DNA from 2 places in the Kribbella sp. NPDC000426 genome. Region 2 is predicted to be linked to the other one. Evidence: riboswitches for the same ligand, from Rfam matches in the RefSeq annotation. Region 2 holds a riboswitch; the other holds the start of a gene.
The links. Region 2 has a riboswitch for glycine ahead of gcvP (aminomethyl-transferring glycine dehydrogenase). Riboswitches for the same ligand answer to the same signal wherever they lie in the genome.
Positions count from the first base shown of each region.

Region 1: it holds a riboswitch for glycine, as region 2 does, so the genes downstream of both, ABT313_RS44540 (L-serine ammonia-lyase) here and gcvP (aminomethyl-transferring glycine dehydrogenase) in region 2, are expected to answer to the same signal.

Region 1 covers NZ_JBEPDK010000015.1:43,491-57,734, reverse strand. The annotation lists gene ABT313_RS44550 (helix-turn-helix transcriptional regulator) at 1-320, opposite strand, end outside; gene ABT313_RS44545 (SDR family oxidoreductase) at 423-1,115, shown strand; gene ABT313_RS44540 (L-serine ammonia-lyase) at 1,116-2,489, opposite strand; glycine riboswitch at 2,569-2,671, opposite strand; gene ABT313_RS44535 (alpha/beta fold hydrolase) at 2,794-4,203, shown strand; gene ABT313_RS44530 (hypothetical protein) at 4,207-4,434, opposite strand; gene ABT313_RS44525 (aminopeptidase P family protein) at 4,627-6,051, opposite strand; gene ABT313_RS44520 (GntR family transcriptional regulator) at 6,129-6,851, opposite strand; gene ABT313_RS44515 (LamB/YcsF family protein) at 6,950-7,702, shown strand; gene ABT313_RS44510 (5-oxoprolinase subunit B family protein) at 7,702-8,307, shown strand; gene ABT313_RS44505 (5-oxoprolinase subunit C family protein) at 8,304-9,140, shown strand; gene ABT313_RS44500 (GlxA family transcriptional regulator) at 9,144-10,118, opposite strand; gene ABT313_RS44495 (HD domain-containing protein) at 10,154-10,786, shown strand; gene ABT313_RS44490 (UBP-type zinc finger domain-containing protein) at 10,831-11,184, shown strand; gene ABT313_RS44485 (glycoside hydrolase family 32 protein) at 11,191-12,894, shown strand; gene ABT313_RS44480 (proline racemase family protein) at 12,891-13,892, opposite strand; gene ABT313_RS44475 (dihydrodipicolinate synthase family protein) at 13,889-14,244, opposite strand, start outside.
Region 2 covers NZ_JBEPDK010000008.1:379,510-393,753, reverse strand. The annotation lists gene ABT313_RS36425 (hypothetical protein) at 1-660, shown strand, start outside; gene ABT313_RS36420 (hypothetical protein) at 634-2,955, opposite strand; tRNA gene ABT313_RS36415 (tRNA-Asn) at 2,984-3,055, opposite strand; gene ABT313_RS36410 (helix-turn-helix domain-containing protein) at 3,096-3,413, opposite strand; partial or broken gene ABT313_RS36405 (hypothetical protein) at 3,410-3,577, opposite strand; gene ABT313_RS36400 (serine hydrolase domain-containing protein) at 3,667-4,959, opposite strand; gene gcvP (aminomethyl-transferring glycine dehydrogenase) at 5,481-8,312, opposite strand; glycine riboswitch at 8,383-8,472, opposite strand; gene ABT313_RS36390 (dihydrodipicolinate synthase family protein) at 8,488-9,381, opposite strand; gene ABT313_RS36385 (MerR family transcriptional regulator) at 9,396-9,902, opposite strand; gene ABT313_RS36380 (bifunctional nuclease family protein) at 10,220-10,711, opposite strand; gene ftsR (transcriptional regulator FtsR) at 10,760-11,473, opposite strand; gene ABT313_RS36370 (zinc-ribbon and FHA domain-containing protein) at 11,460-11,996, opposite strand; gene gcvH (glycine cleavage system protein GcvH) at 12,124-12,507, opposite strand; gene ABT313_RS36360 (DUF881 domain-containing protein) at 12,549-13,451, opposite strand; gene ABT313_RS36355 (small basic family protein) at 13,453-13,785, opposite strand; gene ABT313_RS36350 (DUF881 domain-containing protein) at 13,782-14,244, opposite strand, start outside.

The sequences.
Region 1 (14,244 bases), on a different contig from region 2:
ATCCGCTGCACGCCGGGCGGGATGTACGTCGAGATCCGGCCCGGCGACGGCTCGACCTCGCCCGCGAGCGCGAACAGATGGTTGCGCTCGGCATCGGACAGCCGGAGCGCCCGGGCCAGCGCGGTCAGCACCTGCACGGACGGTGAATCCGACCGGCCCTGCTCGAGCCGGACGATGTAGTCGACCGACAACCCGGCGAGCTGGGCCAGCTCCTCGCGCCGTAGACCCGGCGCGCGCCGGGTCCCGCCGGCCGGCAGTCCGACCTGCTCCGGGGTCACCCGGTCGCGCCAGGCGTGCAGCGTCCTACCGAGTTCTGCCATGCCCCCAGTATTCCGCGCCGGCGCTCCGACAGCCTGGTACTGCCATTCCCTAGGACATCGCGGGTACTACCTGGGCGGTGCCGGCGGCAGGAGGGTGAAGGCATGACCACGACACTCATCACCGGGGCCAACAGAGGCCTCGGGTACGAAACCGCCAAGCAGCTGATCAAGGCGGGACACACTGTCTACCTCGGCGCCCGCGACCCCGAGCGCGGCAAGCAGGCGGCCGCGGACCTCGGAGCGCAGTACCTGCAGCTGGACGTCACGAGCGACGAGTCCGTCGACGCGGCCGCGTCGCAGCTGGAGTCACTCGACGTACTGATCAACAACGCCGGCATCCCCGGACCGCTCAACGAGGTCAAGCACCTCACCGCCGACATCTTCCGGGAGGTCTTCGAGCTGAACGTGTACGGCCCGGTGCGGATGATCCACCGCTTCCTGCCGTTGCTGGAGCGCAGCGACAACCCGGTGATCGTGAACGTCTCCAGCGGCCTCGGCTCGATCGCCACCGCGGCGGATCCGGACGTCGTGAGCACGGTGCCCGTCTGGGTGCCTGCCCCGGCGTACGGCGCCTCGAAGGCAGCGCTCAACATGCTGACGGTGCAGTACGCGCGGCAGCTGCCGAACCTGCGGATCAACACCGTCGACCCGGGCTACACGGCGACCGAGTTCAACGGCTACAGGGGCTACCAGACCATCGAGGAGGGTGCGGAGATCATCGTCCGGCTCGCGCAGATCGACCAGACCGGCCCGACCGCGCAGTACCTGAGCCTGCACGGGACGGTCCCCTGGTAACTAGCACTCGATGACGTTGACGGCGAGGCCGCCGCGGGACGTCTCCTTGTACTTGATCTTCATGTCGGCGCCGGTCTCCCGCATGGTCTTGATGACCTTGTCGAGTGTCACCACGTGGACGCCGTCGCCGTGCATCGCCATCCGGGCCGCGTTGATCGCCTTCACCGACGCCATCGCGTTCCGCTCGATGCACGGGATCTGCACCAGGCCGCCGACCGGGTCGCAGGTCAGGCCGAGGTTGTGCTCCATCGCGATCTCGGCGGCGTTCTCGACCTGCTGCGGCGTACCGCCGAGGACCTCGCACAGGCCGGCGGCGGCCATCGAGCAGGCGGATCCGACCTCGCCCTGGCAGCCGACCTCGGCGCCGGAGATCGACGCGTTCTCCTTGTAGAGCACGCCGATCGCGCCGGCGGTCAGCAGGAACCGGACCGCACCGGCCTCGCTCGCCCCGGGCACGAAGCGCCGGTAGTAGTGCAGTACGGCGGGAATGATGCCCGCGGCACCGTTCGTCGGCGCGGTGACGATCCGGCCGCCGGACGCGTTCTGCTCGTTGACCGCGAGCGCGAACAGGTTGACCCAGTCCATCACCTTGAGCGGATCGACCGACCACGGGTCCTGGCTGAGCTTCTTGTGCAGGGCATGCGCCCGGCGCGGCACCTTCAGCCCGCCGGGCAGGATGCCCTCGGTCTCGCAGCCCTCGCGGACGCAGTCCTGCATGACCTGCCAGATCCGCAGCAGGCCGTCGCGGATCTCCTCCTCGGTCCGCCAGGCCAGCTCGTTGGCGAGCATCACCTCGCTGATCGACAGCTGCGACTCGCGGCACCGGTCGAGCAGCTCCGCGCCGGTGGTGAACGGGTACTTGAGCGGAGTCGTGTCCGGCACGATCCGATCGCCGGCCGCGGCGTTCTCGTCGACGACGAATCCGCCGCCGACCGAGTAGTAGGTGCGCTCCCGCAGTACTGCGCCGGCCGCGTCGCGGGCGACGAAGATCATCCCGTTCGGGTGGTACGGGAGGGTCCGGCGGCGGTGCATGACCAGATCGGCGTTCTCGTCGAACGCGATCTCGTGCTCACCGGCCAGCACGAGCCGGCCGCGCTCGCGGATCGTCTCGACCCGGGCGTCGACCGAGTGCGTGGCGACGGTCTCGGGGTCGGCGCCCTCGAGGCCGAGCAGGACGGCCTTGTTGCTGCCGTGGCCGTGCCCGGTCGCACCGAGCGAACCGAACAGCTCGGCGTGGACGGTCGTCGTCGCGGCCAGCAGGCCGTCGTCGGCGAGGCCGAGCGCGAATGTGCGGGCGGCGCGCATCGGTCCCACGGTGTGGGAGCTCGACGGGCCGATCCCGATACTGAACAGGTCGAAGACGCTGATCGCCATCGTGTGGAGGTTCCTTCCGGTCGCCGTTGACCGTTGGTGTCCTCCCCGCTCTGTCAGACGGGAGGTCTTCCAGAGGTGCCTCGCCCGTGCGGTGAAGGTGCCTGAGAGATTCTTGGGGAGAGTTGCTCCTACGGCGCCCGGTTCAGTGTCTACTCGGCCCGGGACTCTCCCGCACGGGTTCATGCGGCTGTTGAATTGACTGCTGCTGTGGACGGTACCCCAGCAAGCCCCCAGACCGCGACCGGGGTCAGGCGGGGCTCGTCCCTGATGCCGGGCAGCAAGCGATTGCCCAAGGATCGTTCGCATGAAGTTCATCCGACGCGCCCTGACCGGCGCTGTAGTACTCGGTGTCGCGGCCGCCGGGCTGACGACCAACGCCTCCGCTGTTCCCAGCCGCGTGCGCTGGGCCGATTGCCAACCGGAGGGGGACGACGATCCCGCGCTGGTGAAGGGCTCGCAATGCGCCACGCTGCGGCTGCCTGTCGACTGGCGGAAGCCGAGTGGACCGACTTTCGACCTCGCCATCGCCCGGCGTACTGCGAAGGGCCGGCGGGTCGGCGTGCTCGTGTTCGGGCCGGGCGGGCCCGGTGACTCCGGCGTCGACCGGATCAAGACGGGGATGAGCCGGTTCAGCGCGGATCTGCAGGACCGTTTCGACATCGTCAGCTTCGACCCGCGGGGCGTGGCCCGGAGCAATCCGGTGCAGTGCTCGGCAGCGCTGCTCGCGAAGCAGCCGTCGCCGATCATCACCAGCAAGGCCGGGTTCACCGCGACGATCAGCTACAACCGGCAGCTGGCGACGGACTGCCGCGAGCACACCGGTCCGCTGTACGACCACATCGACACTTGGCAGACGGTCCGCGACCTCGACGCGGTACGCCGCGCGCTGGGTGAGTCCACGATCTCGTTCCACGGCAGCTCGTACGGGACGCTGCTCGGAGCGCAGTACGCCGAGACGTACCCGAACCGGGTCCGGGCGATGGTGGTGGAGAGCGTGATCGACCACGGCTCGCCGACGACGAAGTCGTTCCTCGACGTCCAGGCGGCCGCAGCACAGGACTCGTTCGACGAGTTCGTGAAGTGGTGCGACTCGTCGGCGGACTGCGTACTGCACGGGCAGGACATCCATGCGCTGTGGACCGGACTGCTGGCCCGGTCGAGTGATCCGTTCAAGCTGAGCTTCAAGGTGTTCAGACTGCTCTACGACCCACAGTGGAGGGTGCTGGCTCAGACGCTGAAGGACCTCGAGACCCCGTCAGCGTCCGCCGTGCCCAGCGGACTCGCGCAGTACCCACTGGCGGTCTTCTGTCAGGACTGGAACCTCCCGGTCAAGGACTACCGCGAGTACGCCGCACACCTGCAGCGGCTGGCCCGCGACAACCGGGACATGCGCTACCCGGGTCAGCTGATGGCGGTGTCGATCTGTCTCGGCGCACCGAAGGCGAACAACCCGCAGCACGTGCTGGACGTCCACGGGCTCAAGACGCCGGTGCTGCTCGCCAACGCGATCCACGACCCGGCTACGCCGTACCGGATGGCGCAGAGCGTGCAGCGTCAGCTCGGCCGGTCCGGAGTGCTGCTCACCTACGAGGGCTGGGGACACGGGAGCTACACCTCGAGCCCGTGCATGCAGGGCGCGATCGACGACTACCTGATCGCGCGTGAGGTACGGAGGCGCGGCAGCAGCTGCGCCGCCGTACCGCCGGCCGGCTGAAACTCAGACCGGTACGCCGGTGACTTCGAGGACGCGGTCGAGCTGGTCCCCGCGGACCAGCCGGCCCGTCATCAACCGAAGCTCGCCGCAAGCGGTCTCCAGTGCCTGCGCCTGGGTCCGGCAGTTGTCGACGAACCAGAACGGATCGTCGGGCTGCGGATCGTCGGCGTCGTCGATGTCGGCGTACCAGTGCCGGCTGCCGTAGTGCACTACTCGCACCCGTAGGTTCATGATGACTACTCCCCGTACCCAGGGATGCTGGGTCCCCCCTGGCCCCAGTCGGGGCCGCCTCGGCCTGGCGCGTGGGACGCGGCCCCCCACTAGCCACGCGCCCGGCCGAGTTCGACCCTCCCCCGCTCTGTACATCGTGCTGGGCGGGCGAGTGTTACCGGTTGTGACGGTTAATTTTGAGCGATCGCTTGATTACTTCAGGTGTGACCTGGTCCACTGCTCCAGGCCGTCGGTGGTGATCGGCAGGTCCTCGGTGAGGATCTCCAGCCGGTCGGCGTGGACGACGACGTTGTCCTCGATCCGGATACCGATGCCGCGCAGCTCCGGGGGCACGGTCTCGTCGTTCGGGTGGAAGTACAGCCCCGGCTCGACCGCGAGCGCCATACCGGCCTCGATGGTGCCGGCGAAGTACGCCTCCGGACGGGACGCGTCGCAGTCGTGGACGTCGAGGCCGATGTAGTGGCCGGTCCCGCAGACGATGTAGCGGCGGTGCTGCTGGCCGTCCGGGCCGAGCAGTTCGTCGATCGACGCCTCGAGCAGACCCCAGTCCCGCAGCCCTTCGGCCAGCACCCGCAGCGCCTCGTACTGGAAGGCGCGGTACGGCGCTCCGACCTTGACCGCCTCGAGCGATGCGAGCTGGGCCTTGTGGACGAGGTCGTGGACCTGCCGCTGCGCAGCGGTGTACTCGCCGGTCGCCGGGAACGTCCGGGTCACGTCGGCGGTGTAGAGCGTGCGCGTCTCGACGCCCGCGTCCAGCAGGATCACGTCGCCCTCGTTCACCGGGCCGTCGTTGCGGACCCAGTGCAGCACCGGCGCGTGGTTGCCGGCAGCAACGATCGACGCATACCCGACGCCGTTGCCGGCGGTCCGCGCGCGCCGGTCGAAGGTGCCCTGCAGCCAGCGCTCGCCACCGCCGCGGATCGCCTCCGGCAGCTCGCTCGCCACGTCGCCGAACGCGAGCACGCTGGCCGCGACCGCCTCCCGCAGCTGGTCGAGCTCCCAGTCGTCCTTGATCCGGCGCAGCTCCGCGAGCGTCTGCCGCAACGCGTTGCCGTCGGTGGGCGACGTCCGTACCAGCGCGTCCAGCATCGGCTCGACGCCGGGCACCGAGAGCATGAACGGGACCGCGCCGCGCACCGCCGCAGGCAGCTCCTCGAGCGGGCGACAGGCGATCTGCAGCGCGTCCGACCAGTCCTTCAGGCCCGGCACCGGGCCGATCCACAGCTCGCCGTCACGCGCGTTCGCGAAGAAGTCCGCCTCGTCCGGGCCGGCCGTCTCGCGCAGGTACAACGTCGCGTCGCCGTCGCCGGAGATCACCAGTACGGCGCCCTCGGCCTGGCAACCGGTCAGCCAGACGAAGTCGCTGTCGGCGCGGAACTGGTAGTCGGTGTCGTTCGACCGGACCGGCGCCCGGCCGGCCGCGAGCGCGATCCGCCGACCCGGCAGCGCCGCGGCGAGCTTGCGGCGGTGCTCGGCAGCCGCCTCGGCGAGCCCTTCCGGCACCGAAACCGAGCGGTCCACCGGCCCCCAGCCACGTGAGATGAACTCCCGGAACCCCTTGGCGTCGATGGGGCGGTACGACTTCGGCGTTTCTTCGGTCCGGGCGTCATCGGACATGAGCGAGCTCCCCTTTGCAGCTGACGTTGTCAGCTCATCAACTCAGGTACTTACCGGGCGGCGCAAGCCCTTATCGGCTAGCGGGATCGGAAGGCGGCGAGGATGGCCTGCTCGGAGTGCAGCAGGTACTCGTGCAGGTCGGCGGCGGCCTCGTCGTACTTGCGGGCCTCGAGCAGCTCGAACAGCCTGCGGTTCCGCTCGATGTACGGCTCGTGCAGCTCGCGGGGGGTCGCGATCACGTGGAAAAGGAGCCGCAACTCCGCGAGCAGCCGGCCGGTCATCGCGTCCATCCGGGAGCTGTCGGCCAGCCCGATCAGGTGCTCGTGGAAGCGCATGTTCGCCGTACCGACGACCGGCCAGCGGTCCGCGCGGGCGGCGGCCTCGGCGGCCTCGACGTCGTCCTGCAGCGGCTCGAGCCGGCTGGCCGGCAGCTCCGGGTCGCGGTCGGCGAGTCCGCGGACGACGTCCACCTCCAGGACCCGGCGGAGTCGGTAGAGGTCGATGACGTCGTGCTCGTCCAGCTCGGGGACGAAGACTCCGCGGTGCAGCTTGTAGACGAGCAGTCCCTCGTGGGTCAGCAGCCGGAAGGCCTCGCGCAGGGTGTTCCGGCTGACCTCCAGGACCTCGGTCAGCTCGATCTCGGAGAGTTGGGCGCCGGGCGGCAACGCGCCTTCGGTGATACTGCGACGAAGGATGTCGGCGGCCCGCTCCGCGGAACTGCTCCGGTCCAGTCGCGCGACGTCGGCGGCGACAGTTCGCAGCCACGCCTGCCGTTCGGTCTCGGCCCCACCCGTACTCATCTCCGCATCATCCCGCACCGCGGCGGTCAGGAAAAGTAGAACAAGCCTCTTGCAGGATTGTTGAACAATCTCTAGGCTCGGTCGAGGGAGGTGGCCGCATGGACCTCAACGCGGACATGGGTGAAGGATTCGGTTCCTGGTCGATGGGCGACGACGCGGCCCTGCTCGACGTTGTCACCAGCGCGAACGTGGCCTGCGGGTTCCACGCCGGCGATCCGTCGATCATGCGCCGGGTGACGGCCGGGGCGGTCGAGCGCGGCGTCGCGATCGGCGCCCACGTCGGGTACGCCGACAAGCCCGGCTTCGGACGGCGCTTCCTCGACATCGAGCCGGCCGCGTTGCGCGACGAGGTCGTGTACCAGATCGGTGCGCTGGACGCGTTCGCCCGGATCGCGGGCGACAAGGTGCGGTACGTGAAGCCGCACGGCGCGCTGTACAACACGATCGGCCACCACGCGGAGCAGGCGGCCGCGGTGGTCACCGCGGTCGCGGAGTACGACAAGACCCTGCCTGTGCTCGGTCTTCCCGGCTCGGTGTGGCTGCGGCTCGCGGAGGAGGCCGGGCTGACGGCTGTGCACGAGGCCTTCGCCGACCGGGCGTACACGCCCGAGGGGACGCTGGTGTCGCGACGCGAGGCTGGGTCAGTGCTGCATGACGCCGACGAGATCGCAGCCCGGTGTACGGCGATGGCGACCGGGCAGCCCATCCGAGACAGCTCGGGTGGCTCGCTGGTGGTCGACCCGACTTCTATCTGCGTGCACGGTGACACCCCTGGCGCCGTCGACATCGCTCGGCGGGTCCGTGGCGCATTGGAGGGAGCGGGCGTCACCTTGCGCCCGTTCACCGGCTGATGCGAATCCTCCCGGCGGGCGACCGGGCGCTGCTGGTCGAGCTGGACGATCTCGACGAGGTGCTGGGGTACTACGCCGCGCTGACGGCCGACGCCCCGGCGGATGTCGTCGACATCGTCCCGGCCGCCCGTACCGTGCTGGTCACCACGACCGGCGACCTCGCCACCTTGACGCGCACGCTGCATGACGTGACTCCGACCCGGGACAGCCGGACGGCCGGCGATCTGATCGACATCCCCGTCATCTACGACGGCGCCGATCTGGGCGACGTCGCCGAGATCCTCGGCTGTTCCGACGACGACGTGATCGCGCGGCACACCGCCGACGAGTGGACCGTCGCCTTCTGCGGTTTCGCCCCGGGGTTCGGCTACCTGACCTCCACCGGCAACTGGGACGTTCCGCGCCGGTCGTCACCCCGGACGAAGGTCCCCACCGGGGCGGTCGCGCTGGCCGGGGAGTTCAGCGGCGTCTACCCGCGCGAATCCCCCGGCGGCTGGCAGTTGATCGGTCGCACTACGACGAAGATCTTCGACCAGGAGCGTGATCCGGCCGCTCTGTTCCACCCGGGCCGGAGGGTCCGGTTCGTCGACGCGGGTCGTGGATGAGCAGCCTGACCGTTCTCGAACCGGGGCCGTTGGCAACAATCCAGGACCGCGGGCGGGCGGGTCAGGCGGCACTCGGCGTACCGGCGTCGGGTGCCTGCGACCGGTCTGCGTACGAGCTCGCGAACCGGCTGGTCGGCAATCGCCCCGGCGCGGCGGCGCTCGAGGTCACCTTCGGCGGACTGGTGATCCACGCCGATGTGGACCTGGTCGTCGCCATGACCGGCGCGCCCTGCACCGGCGTACCTCTGAATGCTCCCGCGACGTTGCGCGCGGGCCAAGTGCTCCGCCTCGGTCCGCCTACTACGGGTCTGCGGACGTATCTGGCGGTCCGGGGCGGCATCGACGTACCGCTGGTCCTCGGCTCTCGGTCGACCGACCTGCTGTCCGGCCTTGGACCCGCGCCGCTGACGGCCGGTCAGACGCTCCCGGTCGGTCGCGACGTCGAACCGATGCCCGGGGTCGACCTGGCTCCAGTCGCACATCCGGCCGGTGGGACGGTGGCGCTCCGCGTGACTGCGGGCCCGCGACGAGACTGGTTCACCGACGGCGCCTGGGAGTCGCTGCTTTCGCAGACCTACCAGGTCAGCAGCAACAGCAATCGCGTCGGAGTACGCCTCGACGGCGAGCCGCTGGAACGCGCCCGGGACGGCGAGCTGGCGAGCGAAGGCATGGCCCGCGGCGCCATCCAGATCCCGCCGTCCGGCACGCCGGTCATCTTCCTGGCCGACCATCCCGTCACCGGCGGCTACCCGGTCATCGCGTACGTCGCCGACGCCGACCTGGACGCCTGCGCACAGCTGAGGCCGGGCCAGCCGGTGCGGCTCGTCCGCTGAGGCTCACGCTGTCTGGAAGCGGCGAAGGTACTCCGTCGGCGTGATGCTGAGATGTCTCGCGAACGCACGTCGCAGGGTCTCGTCGCTGCCAAGCCCACTGAGCCGAGCTGCTTTGGTGATGCTGTGGCCGTCGAGCAGCAACTGCTGAGCCCGGTCGAGACGCACTCGCTCGACCCAGCGACTTGGCGTGGTCTGGAACTCGCTCTGGAACAGACGAGTCAGATGCCGCGGACTGACGGCCGCGGATGCCGCAAGGTTCGGCAGGGTGTGGTCGCCCGCGGGATCCGCCACCACGGCCTCGGCCACCGCCCGCAGCGGATCGCTTCGAGCCGGTGGGGTGTCCAATGCTGTCGAGAACTGGGACTGCCCACCCGGCCGCTGCAGGAAGACCACCAACTCGCGAGCGGTTGCCCGTGCGAGGTCGGGGCCGTGGTCAGCCTCGACGAGAGCGAGCGCAAGGTCGATGCCGGCGCTGATGCCCGCGGACGTCACGTACCGCCCGTCGGTGATGTGCAGCGCATCCGGCTCGACGTCCACCCTCGGGTACTGCCGCGCCATCGCGGCCGCGTGCCGCCAGTGCGTCGTCGCCCGCCGGTCGTCGAGGAAGCCGAGGGCCGCGAGTACGAACGCCCCGCTGCACACTGACGCCACCCGCTCAGCCCTGTCCGCAAGCGCCCGTGTCAGCCCGGCCACCTCGGTCGGCACAGCCTCGACCAGGTGATCGGCACCGGCTACGACCACCGTGTCGACCGCACCCACCTCCGCGACCGGGATCACCCCCGCGAGTACGACGCCCGACGCCGTCGTCACCTGTCCGCCCGACGCGGACACCAGCACGGTGTCGTACCGGCCGCCGCCCCGATTGGCCTGATGGAGCACTTCGAGCGGTCCGCTCACGTCGAGGAGCGTCACCCCGTCGTACACCACGAACGCGACTCGGTGTGTCCGAATCTGTGGTTGAGATGGCGAATTGGACATGGCAGCAGCGTAACCCGCACCGCGAACCTGGAGTCATGACCGAAACCATCGCTGGGATCCGGATCCCCGACAGCGCCCTGGCTCGCGAGGCCACCGAACTCGTCCGCGACGTCGCGTCCCCGCTGCTGTTCGACCACTCCCGCCGGGTGTTCCTGTTCGGCGCCCTCCGCGGCAAGGACCTCGAGTACGACGCCGAGCTGCTATACGTCGGCGCACTGTTCCACGACCTCGGCCTGACCGAGCGCTACCGCCGGATCGACCAGCGCTTCGAGATCGACGGCGCCGACGAGGCCCGGCGCTTCCTCCACGAGCACGGCGTCACCGGCGAGGCAGCCGACCGGGTGTGGATGGCCATCGCGCTGCACACGACGCCGGAGATCCCGCTCCACCTCCCCGCCGAGGTCGCGCTCGTCACCCGCGGCGTCGAACTCGACGTCCTCGGCCTCGGGTACGACGTGATCACCGACGCGGAGCGCGATGCCGTCGTCGCCGCGCACCCGCGTCCGGACTTCAAGAACCAGATCCTCGCCGCCTTCACCGAGGGCATCCGGGACCGGCCCGAGACGACGTTCGGCAACGTCAAGTCCGACGTCCTCGAACACTTCGTCCCGGGTTTCCACCACACCGACTTCGTCGACGTCATCAAGAACTCCGCCTGGCCCGAGTAGGGCCTTGCTTGTGAGGGGAGCGGGGACGGGCGAGGATGTGCGGTATGACGGCGAGTTCTGGAATCCCGGGCATCGACAGTTCTGTCCCTCCGAGCGGCACCGGCTGTGTCGAGTGCCTGGCAGCCGACGGTTGGTGGTTCCATCTCCGCCGTTGCGCGGAGTGCGGTCACATCGGGTGCTGCGACTCCTCCCCCGAGCAGCACGCCTCCCACCACGCGGCCGAGACCGGTCACCAGATCGTCCGCAGCTTCGAACCGGGCGAGGACTGGTTCTGGCACTACGGCGAGGCCGAGTACTACAACGGCCCCGAGCTGGCCCCGCCGGTCGCCCACCCGGAGAACCAGCCGGTCCCGGGCGGCAACGTGCCCACCGGCTGGCAGGGCAAGCTCCACCGCTGACGCCCCGTGACCGGCCTCTCCGCCGATGTCGTCATCGGCGACTTCACCACGTCCACGCCGGGGCGGCTGGTCTCGGCGCCGTTCGTCGTCTCCCAGCCGTACCTGAACTTCCAGATCTGCGGCGGCGACTACGAGTACAAAACCTGCCTGAACGTCGTCGTCAACGGGCGGGTGGTGCGCTCTGAGACCGGCCGCGCCACCGAGCGCCTGCATGCGGCGACCTTCGACCTGACCGACTGGCTCGGCCAGGATGCCCACCTGGAGGTCGTCGACGAAGCGGACGGCGAGTGGGGCTATGTCCGCGTGAGCGACATCGTCCTGAGCTCGACGCCGGCCGTCGTGGTCGCGAAATCCCCGTTGTACCGGGAAGCTCTGCGACCACAGCTCCACTTCACCGCCCGGCAGTTTGCGATGCACCGGCTGAACCCGGTCGAACGCGAGGAGGGCTGGCTCAACGACCTCAACGGGCTGGTCTTCCACGACGGCGAGTACCACCTGTTCGCGCAGCGCTGGAACAAGTGCTGGATCCATGCCGTCAGCAACGATCTGGTGCACTGGACCGAGCTGGAGCCGGCGTTCTTCGAGGAGTCCCTCGACGTCGGCGTGCAGTCGGGCAGCTGCGTCGTGGACGTCGACAACACCTCAGGTCTCGCGGCGCACGGCGACGGTCCGGCGATGGTCGCCTTCTGGTCGCGCAACGACAACCGGTCGCAGTGCGTCTCGTACAGCCTGGATCGCGGCCGGACCTGGACGCACTACGCCGGCAACCCGATCATGGACCTGCCGGAGCGGGACCCGATGGTGTTCCGCGATCACCGGCGTGCACAGTGGGTGATGGTGCTGTACGGCGACGATCGCTATCAGCTGCTGCGCTCCGACGACCTGCTGCACTGGGAGTCGCTGGACAGCTCGATCTCGGACAGCTTCGAATGCCCGGACTTCTTCGAGCTCGGAGTTGATGGCTCGGACGAGACGCGGTGGGTCCTCGTGCGCGGCGACGGCCGGTACTCGATCGGCTCCTTCGACGGGAAGTTCTTCGTCGAGGAGACCGCACAGTTGCAGGTCGACGGCGGACCACACTTCTACGCAACCCAGAGCTGGGCTGCGGGCAGCGGGACGGCTCCTCGCCGGGTCCAGGTCGCCTGGATGCGCGGCGGCCGCTACCCGAACATGCCGTTCAACCAACAGGTAAGCATTCCCTGCGACCTGACCCTGCACCGCACCGCAGCCGGCCTGCGGATGTTCCGCAAGCCGATGCCCGAACTAGAACGCCTCTCGCGGACCCGGCACAACTGGCCCGCCCGAGTCCTTTCACCGGGAAGCCCGTGGCAGCTAGGCACGGCATCGCCGCTGCTCCGCATCACCTGCGACGTCACCCTCGCACCAGCCGGCACCCTGACCCTCAACATCTACGGCACACAAGTCAGCGTGACCTCCCGCAGCATCGCCCTACTCCCGCCCGACCACCCGCACGCCCCCGCGGCCGAACGACAGACCGGCACCGTGGCGGAGCAGCCGACGATTGGCGAGGTGAGGAAGCTCGACATCGTCGTGGATACGACGTCGGTCGAGGTGTTTGCGAACGACGGTGAGGCGTCTTTGACGGCCTGTGTGCAGCCGGGTCACCTCGGGCTGACGCTCACCGCGTCCGGAGCGGACTGCACTCTCGGCGAGCTCGAGGTTGTCGAGCTCGCTTCGATCTGGCACTAGAGCACGAAGCCGGTCGGGAACGGGTCATCGGGGTCCAGCAGGTAGTTGGCGGTGCCGGTGATCCAGGCCCGACCGGTGACGGTGGGGACGACAGCCGGGTGTGGGCCGACGGTTGTTTCCTCGATCAGGCGGCCGGTGAAGCGGGTGCCGATGAAGGACTCGTTGACGAAGTCGGTGTTGAGCGCGAGCTCGCCACGGGCGTGCAGCTGGGCCATGCGCGCCGACGTACCCGTGCCACATGGTGAGCGATCGAACCAGCCCGGGTGGATCGCCATCGCATTGCGGGAGTCCGCGCCGTCTCCACCCGGCGCAGTGAACTGGACGTGCTTGCAGCCATTGATCCCCGGGTCGAGCGGATGGACCGGGCGATCCGTCGCGTTGATCGCGTCCATGATGTCCAGACCGGCCTGCAGGATGCGGTCCTTCTCCGCGCGGTCGAACGGGATCCCGAGCTGCTCCAACGGCAGGATCGCGTAGAAGTTCCCGCCGTACGCCAGGTCGTACGTGACCTTCCCCAGTCCGGGCACGTCAACCGAAGCGTCCAATGCATGCGAGTACGACGGGACGTTGCGTAACGTCACATGCTCCGCGCGACCGTTGCTCACGGCAACGTCTACGACGACGAGCCCCGCGGGTGTGTCCAGCCGGACCTGCGTGACCGGTTCGGTCACCTCGACCATGCCGGACTCGACCAGCACGGTCGCGACGCCGATCGTGCCGTGACCGCACATCGGCAGCAGACCGGAGACCTCGATGTACAGCACGCCCCAGTCCGCATCGGAGCGGGTCGGCGGCTGCAGGATCGCCCCGCTCATCGCGGCGTGACCACGCGGCTCGTTCATCAGGAACAACCGCAGGTCGTCCAGGTGCTTGATGAAGTACTCGCGCTTCTCGGCCATCGTCGCACCCGGGACCACGCCGACCCCGCCGGTGACGACGCGGGTCGGCATGCCCTCCGTGTGCGAGTCGATCGCGGAGATCGTCCGGACGGACCTCATGCCAACGACTCCACTGCCTTCTTCATGTCCTGCTCCAGTTGGGCTACGTGCTCGGGGACGAGCGGTCCGCGCGGCGGGCGGCACGGTCCGCCGTACCGGCCGACGTAGTCCATGCCGTACTTGATCGCCTGGACGAACTCGGTCCGTGAATCCCAGCGGAACGCGGCGACCAGCGGCTCGTACAGCGCGCGGGCCTCTTCCAGCTTGCCCTCCAGAGCCAGGTCGTACAAACGGACCGATTCCTTCGGGAACACGTTCGGGAAGCCGGCGAACCAGCCGGTCGCACCCATCAGCAGCGCCTCGAGCGTGAGGTCGTCAGCGCCGGCGATCACGGCGAGGTCCGGCGCAAGTT
Region 2 (14,244 bases):
TGTCAGTTGCCGGTCTTCGGGCCCGGCAGCCGATATCACCCGAAGTTCGAGCGGTCGCGGCACACCGCCGACGTGACCAACCCGTGGTTCCCGCTGAAACCGCGGCGCACGCTGGTTTCCACCGGCGTCAAGGACGGCAAGAAGGCACTCGACGTGGTCGTCATCACCCCGAGGACCAAACTGGTCGCCGGAGTACTCACCCGCGTGGTCGAGGACCGTCTCTATCTGGACAGAGTGCTGGCGGAGCGCACCAGCGACTACTACGCGCAGGACCGTTGCGGCAACGTCTGGTACTTCGGCGAGGACACCGCCGAACTGGACAGCCACGGCAGAGTGGTGAGCACCGAGGGCTCGTTCCACGCCGGAGTGGACGGGGCACAGGCCGGCGTGTTCATGCAGGCCCGCCCTCAGCTCGGACGCAAGTTCCGTCAGGAGTGGTACGCCGGTGAGGCCGAGGACGTGTTCTGGGCCGTCGAACGCCACGCGACGGTAACCGTCCCGTACCGCACGTTCCGGAACGCCTTGCGCACCGTGGAGACCACAGCGCTCGAGCCGGATGTGGTGGACAACAAGTACTACGTTCGTGGCATCGGTCCGGTGGCTGAGCTGTCAGTGCGAGGCCCAGCGGAGCGACTAGTACTGGTGAAGGTCATGCCTTGACAGTCCGTGCCGCGCCAACCAGTGCGGTCCGACGCTCCAACCCAGCAGCCGACGCCCACCGCGGGCAGTCCGGCCTTCCGAGTTGAAGCGGTCCCCTGCGGCCACCTGCCGCAGCCCTGCGACAGCCGGCGCGATCCGTGGTCCTAGTGCGCCGGACCGCTCCCCCAGCCTCGTCAGCACGTCGCGCTGCGCGGACTGGTCGCAGAAGCTCAGGTAGAAGATCGCCTGCCGCCACGCGTACGCCGTGTTCTTGATCCCCTGCAGCTCGGTGATCCACGCCGTCGGCGGCTGGGTCTGGCGCTGCACCGCCCAGGCGAATGCGCGGTCAGCCAGGTCAGGGGCGACCTCCCGCAGCCAGTCCGTGAGCTGCAATGCGTCGACCAGCACTGCCAGGTTGTGCGTGGTCAGGATCTGGCTCTGCTCCAGGACAGTACCGTTCTTGGCGACGTACCCACCGTTGCCGGTCTGTGCCTCGAGAGCGCGCCGACTGCACACCTCTGCGAAGTCGTCTGCGGTCGCCTTGCCCCAGCGCTTGTAGCGGCGCTGCTCCAGAGCCGGCCAGGCGGCGGGCAGGGCGTAGTACTGCGCGTACAGCGTCCCTGACAGCACTCGGCTCGCCATGGCAGCCGCCGCGCGCCACTTCTCGGTGAACGTCCCCATGAAGATGTCAGCCGCTACCTCCTCGACCAGGGGCAGCTTCAGGTCGGCCTGCGAGGCCAGCGCGCCCAGCTCACGCACGAGCGGGTTCGGCAGGATCGTCTGCGGGAACGCCGTCAGTGCGATGACCGCCGTCTCACGCAGCGACTGCGCGGCGGCCCGGGTCGCCTGCGCGCGCCGATCGCGGTACGGCGCCACGGCATCAACCCAGGGCAGCTCCTCGAAGCGCACCTGGTGCTCCAGGTTGAGCAGCAGCAGGCTCCGGCGGCGACGGAAGGCGGCGTACGTCTGGGCGTAGGCGGCGGCCAGCGTCGGGTCCTCGATGTTGGCGGCGAGCAGCTGGGACGTGATCTGCGGCAGCACCTGCGCGAGCACCTCGCCCGAGCTGATGACGCCGCGATCCACCAACTCACCGATCGGGGCCTCGAGTGCCCGTGCTGCCTTCGCAAGCAGATGCGCCGGAATGGCTGAGCCGGCCGCCGCCGGGACCTCGTCCGCTGTCACCTCACCGTCGATCGCGTCGAGCGTCGGCAGCCCGCCGTCATCCGGGAACCGATCCAGCCGGCAGCTCAGCAGGTGCGCCAAAGTCGCGTACGTAGGCCGCGCGGCGACCGCGTTCTGCGTCGTACGCAAGGCCGCACGCGCCTCCGAGCCGGGCGCGCCGTGGGCCTGGATCGTGTTGGCCAGCGCGCGTCGGATCCAACCGACCTCACGACCGGTCAGCGCTGAACTGTCGGACGGGCAACGCTCTAGCGCCGCCTGCAACCGGGCGAAGTTGCTCTTCGGATGTCGCGGCCGATGGACCTCGGCGGCGGCGCGAAACTCGTCCAGCCATTGAGATCGCCGTTCCACCCAGTCGTCCGGCCAGACCCGGCAGGGCCAACCTCCGACGACCGTGCCGTCGGCGGTCAGCTCGGGCAGTTCGTCGTCGACCGTGTCGCACCACATCGCGACGAGCCGGTCGTACAGCGGGTTCCAGACCCGCAAAGTCTCCAGCATGGCGGCGATCCGGGGGCGTACCGTTGCCTGGCGCAACATACTGCGGACCTCGCCGACGGGTTGCAGCCGCACGACCGAGCCGGCCGGGGCCGAGGACGGGCTGAACGTCGGAGTGAACCGGAACCGATGCATCAGCGGACGCAGTTCTGACGTGAGATCGAGCGCGGCGGCGTACTGCTCTCGCTCGAGCAACCAGGCGACGACCAGCAGCGCCGACTCCTCCGGGACGTCGACGCGGTAGTTGCCGGTCCGCAGGGCCTGGCTGAGCTCCGCGAGCCCTTCATCGCTGAGGAACCACAGGTTGAGTCGCTCCCTGTCGGTCTCCCCCGGCGCGTCCTCCGGCAATCGGGCCAGCTCGTCTTCGCGCAGCGGCGCCTCCGCGACGTACCGCCCGGTCGCGAACCCGCCGTGCGCCACCTCGAGCGTGACCCAGGCCGGCGTGTCCGCCACCGGGGTCCGCGATCCGATCGTGAGCCGCCCCGACGCCATCCCGTCGAGAACGTTGCGCCAGGCATCGACCCGCGCCGCCGCACGTCGCCGTACGTCCAGATCGTCAGAGGTCAGGGCACGCTCGAGAGCCATCTCCAGCCGCCCCATCGCATACCCGGCCGAGGCTTCCGCCCGCGCTTCCTCTGACATAGGACCCCATTTCCCTAGTCATCCAAAGACATGGAGGCAGGACTCGAACCTGCGCCCTCCCGGTTAACAGCCGGGCGATCTACCCCTGATCTACTCCATGCAACGCCTCACAGCCTAACCGCCGTAGGGGTTTTCGGCGCTCAGGCGATCGCGGCTATGTCGCCATCGTCGAAATAGATCGCCTGGTGCAGGCGACCGCCAAGCGCGGCCGCATAGCGCAGGAGGACTTCCTGGCCCGAGATCTTGCCCTTCTCGATCTGGGAGACCCGACCCTTGGTCACTCCCATCCGCTCGGCGACCTGGGTCTGGGTCAAGCCACGAGCGCGCCGGATCTCCGCCAAGCGGTGTCCCTGCACCTCCGCAAGGAGTTCCTGCTTGCCTGCCGCGACGCTCTCCTCACCCCCGGCACGTGCGACCTCCTGATCACGGATGTCCCGCCAACTCACGTAGCCGCTCATCGCTCGCCCTCCTCGTCAGCCTGTCGTTCCTTCACGTAGATCTCGTAACGGTGCTCCGCGAGCGGGATCGCCTCGTTGTACCAAGCCTTCCACCGACCGGCCTCATCCCCGGCGACCAGCAGGATGCTCGATCGCCACGGATCGAACGCAAACAAGATCCGGACCGCGCCTCGGGCAGTGCGTCAATTGTCCGCACAAACTCGTGCATCGCTCTGGCTTAGGTATAGCAAATGGTAAACCCGGCTGATCGGCATCAGTCGCCGTAGGGCGTTCTCGTCAGGATGAAGGTGGCGATGTTGAGGTGGGAGATGGTGTTGCCGGTGCGGATGACGTGGAGTTTTTCGCCTGCTAGGTAGCCGTCTCGGCCCAGGTAGAGGTCGGGTTCCAGGGGGGAGAGGCGGGTCGTGAGGCCGCCGGTGAGTTGGAGGATGCCGGCGGAGACGGAGATGGTGAGCGGCGTGTTGCCCCAGTACCACTGGCCGAGGAGGTCGGTGCCCTGGGCAAGGTTTGGCTCGGGGACCCACTCCTGGGTGAGCGGCGGCTCGTAGGTTGTGAGGATGCGGAGCAGGTCGGGCGCGAGTGAGGCGACCCGCCCGTACGTCGCGTTGCCGAGCGTGACCGCGCCGATCCGGCGTACGCGGTCGACGAACAGGCCCGCGAGGAAGCCGGGCATCGAGCCGGTGTGGCCGATCAGCAGATGCGGGTCGTCGGCGATCAACCGCAGCCCCAGGCCGTACGACGCGGTCAGGCCTTCGCGCGGATCCGAGGCGACCGGCGCCGCCATCTCCTCGACCGTGTCGCGGCTCAGGATCTCGTGGACCGGGTCGATCCAGAACGACGCGTACCGGGCCAGGTCCTCGATCGTGCTCCACAGCTGCCCGGCCGGGGCCATCGCGCCGGAGTCGTACGCCGGCTCCGGGACGAGCTGCCCGCTGAATGGGTGCACCGAGAACCCCTCGGCCGCCGGGGCCTCCGGGAAGTACGTCGTACGGCGCATCTCGAGGGCGTTCAGGATCCGGGTTTGGACGAGCTCGATCCACGGAAGGCCGCGGAGGCGCGCGACGATCTCGCCGAGCAGGCCGTACCCGAGGTTCGAGTAGTGGTGCCGGCGATCCGCTGGGCCGACGGCCTGCGAGTCGTCCATCGCCGCGGTCAGCTCGTCGAAGGTGACCCCCGGATTCCGTTCCCACCAAGGGCCTTCGGGCTCCGCGTTCATCCCACCGCTGTGCGCGAGCAGGTGCCGGATCGTCCGGTCCCCGAACGCGATCCCCGGCAGATGCTTGCCCACAGCATCATTCAGCGACAGCAGCCCGTCATCCCGGCACTGCATCACCAGGATCGCCGTCAACGTCTTGGTGATCGAGCCGACCCGGTACTGCACCTCTACACCCGGCAGCCCACCATCAGCCGTCGCGAACCGCCCGCGCGTCCCCGTCCACACCAACTCCCCGCCCCGAACCACCCCCGCTACAACCGAAGGCACCCGCGACTCCCCCTGAGCCGTAGCAACCTCAGCAACCAACGCAGCAGCAGTATCAGGACGCACAGAACTCACCCAACGCCTCCACACCAACAGGTCCACAACGCCCTGACATCCTAATGTCCACGTAACCACCCCGGTGGACAGCCCACAGCCCGCGTCGACGCAGGCGGCGGCTCGGCGTTCGGGGTCGGAACCGTTCGCCACGACTCGGCGGGGCTGTGGATCATGCAGGCGTTCGGCTGTGCGCGTCGTACAGCCGAACCGGAAACCCAGCCGACGATGTGAGACCTCCTGTCGAACTGCAGATCCCTCAGACGCTCCACCGCGAACAGCTTGATCGGGTGGAACATCTGCGAGACCGAAGTCGGCGGTGGGCCGAGGTGTCGCTTTCCGGAAAGAAGTTGGCGCTCGCTGGCAGCTATGTTCCGGAAAGCTGGTCCGGGGCGGTCAGTTCAGGCCTGCCTCAGCACGAGTACGACCCGTCGGTGCAGACCCCGTGCCCCGATCGGACCTGGTCCGACCCGTCGATCGGTCGCCGGAGCCGGCCACCACGCCAAACCTATCTTTCTCTTGCTCTTCGTCTTCTACTCGAAGGCTTCGGGGGCGGGGCAGGAGCAGATTAGGTTGCGGTCGCCGTAGGCGCCGTCGATTCGGCGGACGGGGGGCCAGTACTTGGAGGCGCGGTCCACCGAGCGGGGGAAGGCGGCCTCTTCGCGGGTGTAGGCGTGTTCCCACTTGTCGTTGATGACGGATTCGGCGGTGTGCGGGGCGTTCACCAGCGGGTTGTCCGCGGCCGGCCACTCGCCTGCCGCGACCCGGTCGATCTCGTGCCGGATCGCGATCATCGCGTCGCAGAAGCGGTCCAGTTCGTCCAGGTCCTCGGACTCGGTCGGCTCGACCATCAGCGTGCCCGCGACCGGGAACGACATCGTCGGCGCGTGGAAGCCGTAGTCGATCAGCCGCTTCGCGACGTCGTCGACCGAGATCCCGGTCTCCTTCGTCATCGGCCGCAGATCCAGGATGCACTCGTGCGCGACCAGCCCGTTCTCACCCGTGTACAGCACCGGGAACGCGCCCTCGAGCCGCTTCGCCACGTAGTTCGCGCTCAGTACGGCGGTCTTGGTCGCGTCGGTCAGCCCGGACGCGCCCATCATCCGGATGTAGGCCCACGAGATCGCCAGCACGCCCGCGGATCCGAACGGCGCCGCGCTGATCGGCCCGACGCCGGACTCGGGACCGGCCTGGTCGAGCAGCGGGTGGTTCGGCAGGTACGGCGCAAGGTGGGCCGCGACGCCGACCGGCCCGACACCCGGACCGCCGCCGCCGTGCGGGATGCAGAACGTCTTGTGCAGGTTCAGGTGGCTGACGTCGCCGCCGAACTCACCCGGCTTGGCCAGCCCCAGCAGCGCGTTCAGGTTCGCGCCGTCGACGTACACCTGGCCGCCGTGCTCGTGGACGATCGAGCAGACCTCGCGGACGCTCTCCTCGTACACACCGTGCGTCGACGGGTACGTGATCATGATGGCCGCCAGCTTCGACGCGTGCTCGGAGGCCTTGGCCCGCAGGTCGTCCAGGTCGATCGTGCCGTCGTCGTTGCCCTTGACAACGACAACCTTCATACCGGCCATCACCGCGGAGGCGGCGTTGGTGCCGTGCGCCGACGCCGGGATGAGGCAGACGTTGCGCTCCGCAGAACCCTGGGCCCGGTGGTAGCCGCGGATCGCGAGCAGACCGGCGAGCTCACCCTGCGAACCCGCGTTCGGCTGGATCGAGACCTTCGCGTAGCCGGTGACCTCGGCGAGCCAGCGCTCGAGCTGACCGATCAGCTTCAGGTATCCGGCCGCGTCCTCGACCGGCGCGAACGGGTGCAGGTCCGCGAACTCCGGCCAGGTGACCGGCTCCATCTCGGTCGTCGCGTTCAGCTTCATCGTGCACGAGCCGAGCGGGATCATCCCGCGGTCGAGCGCGTAGTCCTTGTCGGACAGCTTGCGCAGGTACCGCAGCATCGCCGTCTCGGACCGGTGCGTGTTGAACACCGGGTGCGTCAGGTACTCCGTCGTCCGCGGTACGGCGATCGCCGCGGCGCCCAGCGTGTCGTCGTACTGCACCCCGAAGGACTGGCAGACCCGCGTCAGCGTGGCGACATCGGTCTTCTCGTCGCAGGAGATGCCGACGTGGTCCGCGTCGACGAGCCGCAGCCAGATCCCGTTCTGCCGGGCGGCGTCGACCACGTCGGCGGCCTGACCCGGCACGCGGGCGAGCACGGTGTCGAAGAAGTCGTCGTGCACGACCTCGACCTCGCCCGCTCGCAGCGACGCGGCGAGCTTCCCGGCATACGAATGCACCCGCTCGGCGATCGCGCGAAGACCGTCCGGCCCGTGGTACACGGCGTACATCGAGGCGACGACGGCCAGGAGGACCTGCGCCGTACAGATGTTCGAGGTCGCCTTCTCGCGACGGATGTGCTGCTCACGCGTCTGCAGCGCCAGCCGGTACGCCGGGGCGCCGTCGGCGTCGACCGATACGCCGACGAGGCGACCGGGCAACGACCGCTCGAGGCCGGACCGCACGGACATGAAGCCGGCGTGCGGGCCGCCGTAGAACAGCGGTACGCCGAAGCGCTGCGAGGAACCGATGACGATGTCGGCGCCGGCCTCACCCGGTGCGTCGAGCACCGTCAGCGCGAGCAGATCGGAGGCGACGGCAACCAACGTGTCGCGCTCGTGCGCCGTCTCGATCAGCGGCTTGAGATCGCGGACGGCGCCGTTGGAGCCCGGGTACTGCACAAGGAGACCGAAGAAGTCACCCTCCGGCAGGCCCTCGCTGGTGTCGGCGACGACGACCTCGATGCCGAGCGCCTCGGCGCGGGTCTGCACGACGGCGACGGTCTGGGCGAAGCAGTCGGCGTCTACCAGGAAGCGGTCCGACTTGCTCTTCTTGTTGGAGCGGTGGGCCAGCGTCATCGCCTCAGCGGCCGCGGTGCCCTCGTCGAGCAGCGACGCGTTCGCGGTCGGCAGGCCGGTCAGGTCGGAGACGACGGTCTGGAAGTTCAGCAGCGCCTCGAGGCGGCCCTGGGAGATCTCGGGCTGGTACGGCGTGTAGGCGGTGTACCAGGCCGGGTTCTCGACCAGTCGTCGGACGATGACCGACGGTGTGAACGTGCCGTAGTACCCCTGGCCGATCATCGAGGTCGCGACGTTGTTGCGGGCCGCGAGCTGGCGGAGCTCGGTCAGCGCGTCGACCTCGGAGGCCGGCTCAGGCAGCCGGAGCGGCTCGGCCGAGCGGATCGAGTCCGGTACGGCGGCATCGACCAGTGCGTCGACGTCGGCGTACCCGAGCAGCTGCACCATGCGCGCGACCTCGTCCGGGCGTGGCCCGATGTGGCGGTCGGCGAAGATTGCGGACAGTTCGGTCATCAGAGGCTCCGTTGCTGACAATGCTTCCGGTCGCCTCCCCCTCTGTCACGCGAGCGCGCTCCAGAGTCGCCTGTGGCACTCGGTCCATGGGCCTGAGAGGTTCCGGGGAGGAATTGCCCCTTCGGCGCCCGATGACACGGGTCTCTCCCGAGTGCTGTGTACGGCAGTCCCGAGGTTACCAGGATTCTGCGAACAGTTCGGGCAGGAGTCTCCGGGCGGCGGGCCTGGCCGCCTCGACCTGCCGCGCGGTCGCCGACTGCATCGGCCAGCGGACCCGGGTGCCGACGTCGGCCCAGTCGCCGACCGCGGCAAGGAACTTGTCGAGCGCCGGGTTCGACAGGCCGAGCTTCTGCAGCGGCGCGACGTGCGCCGCGAAGAACTCGGCGATCCGGCGTTCGACGTCCAGATCGTGAGCGGTCCGTACGGCGCCGTCGGGTGACAGCGCAGCGACGTTCGAGTAGCTGCCGTGTGCACCGAGTAACGACATACTCGCCAGGAAGTGTCCAGGCACGAAGATCGCCAGCCCCGACTCCAGAGCCTCGTCGAACCAGACCCTGTCCCCACCCGCGGTCTTCAACCCGATCAGACTCGGCACCGCCTGCGCCAGCTCACACAGCTGCCGCGGCCCGACGGCGGTCTTCGCGTGCGGTGGGTTGTAGAACACGAGCGGCACGTCCCCTGCCACCTCGGCCGCCCGCCGGAAGAAGGTCAGCAACTCACGGTCGTTCAACGGGAGCCAGTCCGGGACGATCACCTGAATCGCTCCAGGCGCCAGCTTCGCCGCTCGCTCGACCCGCGACAGCTGCACCTGGGCCGACGGGTGGCTGGCGCCGAGCTGGAACGGTTTACCCGCGGCCACGAGCAACGAGTTGATCCGGTCGAACTCGTCCTCGGTCAGCGTCTGGAACTCCCCCGCCGTCCCGTGGGCGTACAGGCCATCCACCTCGGACGACGCCAGTACGGCGACCTGGGACTCGAGCCGGGCGAAGTCGATCGAGTCGTCCGGGTTGAGGGGCAGCAACAAAGTCGCCCACACACCGCGGAGCGAGTCAGCAGTGAGTGGGCGCACAGGACAGAACTATGTCAGCCCGTCATCCGGGCGCGGCGGCGGGCGGCGAGCTCGTCGCCGGCGTGGCCGTCGGACTCGCCGTCGTCGTGACCGTCGGCACGCTCGGTGGGCAGCTCGGACAGCGAGCCTTCGACCTCGCGCCAGACGCCGCCGAGCGCGATACCGAACACGCCCTGGCCGCCGGCCAGCAGGTCGATCACCTCGTCGGGCGAGGAGCACATGTAGACCGAGGCGCCGTCGCTCATCAGCGTGATCTGGGTCAGGTCGTCGAAGCCGCGCTTGCTCAGGTGCGCGATCGCGGTCCGGATCTGCTGCAGCGAGATCCCGGCGTCGAGCAGCCGCTTGATCACCTTCAGCAACAGAACGTCACGGAAACCGTACAACCGTTGCGTCCCGGAGCCGGTCGCCGGCCTGACCGACGGCGAGACCAGACCGGTCCGCGCCCAGTAGTCGAGCTGCCGGTAGGTGATCCCGGCCGCGGCGCAGGCCGTCGGGCCGCGGAACCCGACATCCTCCGGCATCGGCCGCAGGTCGTCGTCGAACAGCAGACCCTGGACGCCGGCGGTGGCCGTAGCCTCTGCCACAGCCTTGGCGTGCGCGTCGGACGTCGACTGCGCCGTCAGATCCGTGTCGCCGGTGCGTGTCACGCCTGAGCCTCCCTGGATACCGACTGGAACGAGCCATCTCCGTGGAGTGACAGCACCCCACGACTCCTTCACGGTAAGCTGCCGCCCCAACCGGGTCAACGACAACCGCACCGAGCCGGGAGCGTGTCGCGACCGCCGTACGAATCGTTACCAAGCCGCTCTTGTACCACCCGGGGCAAATCGACGGGTGGCTAACTCTTGTCGAAGTCCTCCGGAGTCACCTGGTCGAGGAACTCGCGGAACCGCTCGACCTCCTCTTCCTCCACCACCTCGTCGTCGGCCGTCTCACTCTCCGGGACCGGGATCCCGGCCTCGGCCAGGATCTCCTCGGCGCAGAACACCGGCGTACCGGTCCGCAGCGCAAGCGCGATCGAGTCCGACGGCCGCGCGGAGATCTCGGTCTTGTCGTCGAAGACCAGGATCGCCTCGAACACCCCGTCGTTCAGGTTCACGATCCGGACCTGGCTGAGCGTGTGCCCGAGCACCCGGATGGTCTCGGCGAACAGGTCGTGGGTCAGCGGCCTGGGCGGCTCCATGCCCTGCTGGGCGAACGCGATCGCACTGGCCTCGGCGGCCCCGATCCAGATCGGCAGGTACCGCTCTCCGCCGACCTCTTTCAGCAGCACGATCGGCTGACTCGAGGGCATCTCAACCCGGACTCCGACCACGTCGACTTCGCGCACACCTTCAGCCTACTCCGCAGGGAAGCCCTGAGGTGCCCCGTGGGTTGGCTACGGACGCGGCAGGCGAGAACGGACCAGTGCGGTATGCAACCGAACGGTCAGGGCGGCCAGCTCCGCGGTCTGGTCGGTACGGCGCGGGCCGGTGACCTGCTCGATCAGGCCGACCTCCCGATCGGCCGCCGTCCGGAACGCGCGCAGGTGCCGCGGCTCGAGCCCGTACCCGGCCAGTTCCGCGGCAACCTGGGCGATCACGATCGCGTCGCCCGGATAGTGGTTGCCGCTGGCCACCACCAGGCCGTGGCTCTCCAACTCCCCAAGCAACTCGGCCGAGACGCCGGCAGCGGCCTGCAGCTCGCCACGGGTCAGCCGCAGCTCGGTGCCCGAGGCACCGAAATCCTCCGCCACCGGCTGACCGGGAGTCTGCGGCAACGAACTCGGCGCGACCGGTGGACCCGCGGCGGCCGGACGCAGGCCGCGGTCGATCGCGCCGAGATGTTCCTTGATCACCTTCAGCGGCAGGTACTGGTCGCGTTGCGCGGTCAGCACGTACCGCAACCGCTCGACGTCGGCGGCACTGAACTTGCGGTACCCCGACGCCGTCCGGGCAGGCGTCACCAGCCCCTCGGCCTCGAGGAACCGGATCTTCGAGATCGTGACGTCGGCGAACTCGGCCTGCAGCAGCTGCAGCACCTGACCGATGCCGCGACCGTCCGCCGGCCCTCCGGCCGTGGAATCAGCGGCGCTCGGATCAGGCCTGGCCACTGGCGTAGTACACCAGCCGGTACTTGCCGATCTGAACCTCGTCGCCGTTGTTCAGCTGGACCTCGTCGATCCGGTCGCGGTTGACGTAGGTGCCGTTGAGGCTGCCGACGTCGCGGACCTTCACGCCGTACGGGTCGCGGCGGAACTCCGCGTGCCGGCGGGACACGGTGACGTCGTCGAGGAAGATGTCGCTGTCGGGGTGGCGGCCCGCGGTGACGACGTCGACGTCGAGCAGGAACCGGCTGCCCGCGTTCGGGCCGCGCTGGACGATCAGCAGCGCCGATCCGGCCGGCAGCGCGCCGACGGCGGCCTCGTCGTCGGCGGACAGCGGTTCACCGGTCTGCTCCGGCTCCGGCTCGACGCCGATCGGAGTCAGCATCGCGGTGTCGGTGACGCCCGGCGTCGGCTGAGGAGTCGCCGGTGCTGCCGCCGGGCGGTCGGCGCCAGGCAGCATCGCTCCGCACTGCGAGCAGAACCGGCTGCCCTCGGAGTTCTCGTGCCCGCACTGGTTGCAGAACGGCATGCTGTGATCCTCCCGATCGCCGGGTGTCCGGCGACGTTTTCGATAGACCCCGTATGAACAGTGTGACGTGCTGGAACAAGATGAGGGGGCCTCAACCCTCGACCGGCGGTTGAGGCCCCAAAACCTATCAGCTCTGGTCGAGCTGTCCCTGATAGGCATCGGCGTCCATCAGCGCGGCGACCTCGGCCGCGTCCTCGACCTCGATGTCGAGCAGCCAGCCCTCGCCGTACGGGTCGCTGTTCACCAGGTCGGGCTGGTCGGCCAGGGCCTCGTTCACCGCGGTCACGGTGCCGTTCACCGGGGCGAACAGGTCGCTCACGCTCTTGGTCGACTCCAGCTCTCCACAGGCGTCGCCGGCCCGCACCGTGCTGCCGACGTCGGGCAGCTGCACGTACACGATGTCGCCGAGCTGGTCCTGCGCGAAGTCGGTGATGCCGACCCGCACCGGTCCGTCGCTGCCGGCCTTCAGCCACTCGTGCTCGGCCGTGTACTTCAGGTCTTCGGGGTACACCTTCGTTCCTCTTTCACTCAAGGAGAACAGCTACGGGACAGCTACTTGGTCGGGCTGGGCGCCGGGCGAGCGTAACGATGCTCCTGCGGCGCGTGCAAGGCGGTGATCGGGACCGTCGGCAGCTCGTTCACCTCCGCCGTTCCGCCCACCTGCGGACCGGTCACCTCGCTGACCAGGCCGCCGGGGAAGTTGGCCGCCTCGGCCAGGTTGTGCGACTCCCCGATGGCCTCGATCACGTACGGCGAGATGACCTTCTGGCCGTCGATCAGGATGCCCGGCGGGTCGTCCACGAAGTCGGTGCTGGCGACGACCCGGACCAACCCGTTGATCTGGATCGCTTCCGCCCCGGCGTCGCGCAACTCCTCGATCGCGTCCAGCAGGTTGCTCGAGGTCATCTTGCCCTGCGGGTCGTTCAGCGTGATCCGGACACCGGGACCTGTCGCGGGCAGCGTACCGGCCAGGATGCCGAGGGTGCGGACCTGGGCCTCGGCCTGCTCGCGCGCCGTCTGGGCCTTGTCCGCGCTCGAGGACAGCGAGTTCTTCCGCTCCTCGAGGTCGGCGATCTCGCTCTCCAGCCGGCGGGTGTTCTGGCCGAGGCCGTCCAGGATCGCGATCAGGTCCTCGCGGCGGGCGTTCTGGTAGCCGTCGTCGGCCCGGTTCACCCGCACCTGGACGACGGCCACGCAGGCGACCAGCGCCAGTACGACGGCCACGATCGCCTGGCCGCGGGACGGCTTGAAACCGGCCTTGAGCCGCCGCAGCGCCAGGTTGGGCGTCTTCGGCTTGGGCATCGGGGTCGGTGCGGCCGGCTGCGGCGCCTCGACCGCAGGCTTCGCCGCCTGCTCGACCTTGGGCGTCCGCTCGGGCTTGGGCGTCTGCTCGGGCTTCGGCGGCTGCTCAGGCTTGGCCGGCTGCTCGGGCTTGTCAGGCTTGTCGTCGGTCATGTCAGGCCCGGAAGATGTGGCGGCGGATGGCGGCCATGTTGGTGAAGATGCGGATGCCGAGGACGACGACCACGCCGGTCGACAGCTGCGAGCCGACGCCGAGCTGGTCGCCCAGGTACACGATCAGGGCCGCGATCAGCACGTTCGAGACGAACGACACGACGAACACCTTGTCGTCGAAGATCCCGTCCAGGAACGCGCGGAGCGCGCCGAACACCGCGTCGAGCGCGGCCACGACCGCGATCGGCAGGTAGGGCTGGGCCCAGTCCGGTACGTCGGGCGCGACCAGCAGGCCGATCACGACACCGATCACCAGTCCGAGTACGGCGATCATCTCGATCCCACTTTCGCGTAGCGCAACGCGATGGTCGCATCGGCCGGCACCAGCAAGGAGTCCTCCGTCGTGATCGTCATCCGGACATCGAAGTTGCTCACCAGGTACTGCACCCAGCGGCCGCCCGAGCTCTGCGCGAACCGGGCCGGCATGGTCGCGGTGTCCCCGATCGCGAGCACCGTGTACGGCGGGGTCAGCGAGCTGTAGTCGACCGTGATCGCACTGCCCGCGCCGCGGATCGCGGTCAGCGAGGTGATCCGGTGACCGTTCACCGAGACCGCCTCCGCGCCGGACGTCCACAGGCCGTTGACCAGCTGCTGCAGATCGACGTCGAGCAGCCGGCCCTCCTTGGAGTCGGCGTCCTTCGCGTCGTCGACGACCGCCTTCAGCCCGGGGCCGGTGACCGAGATCGCCCCGGTCTGCAGCTCCAGGTCGTCGAGCTTCTGCTGCAGCGCGGCG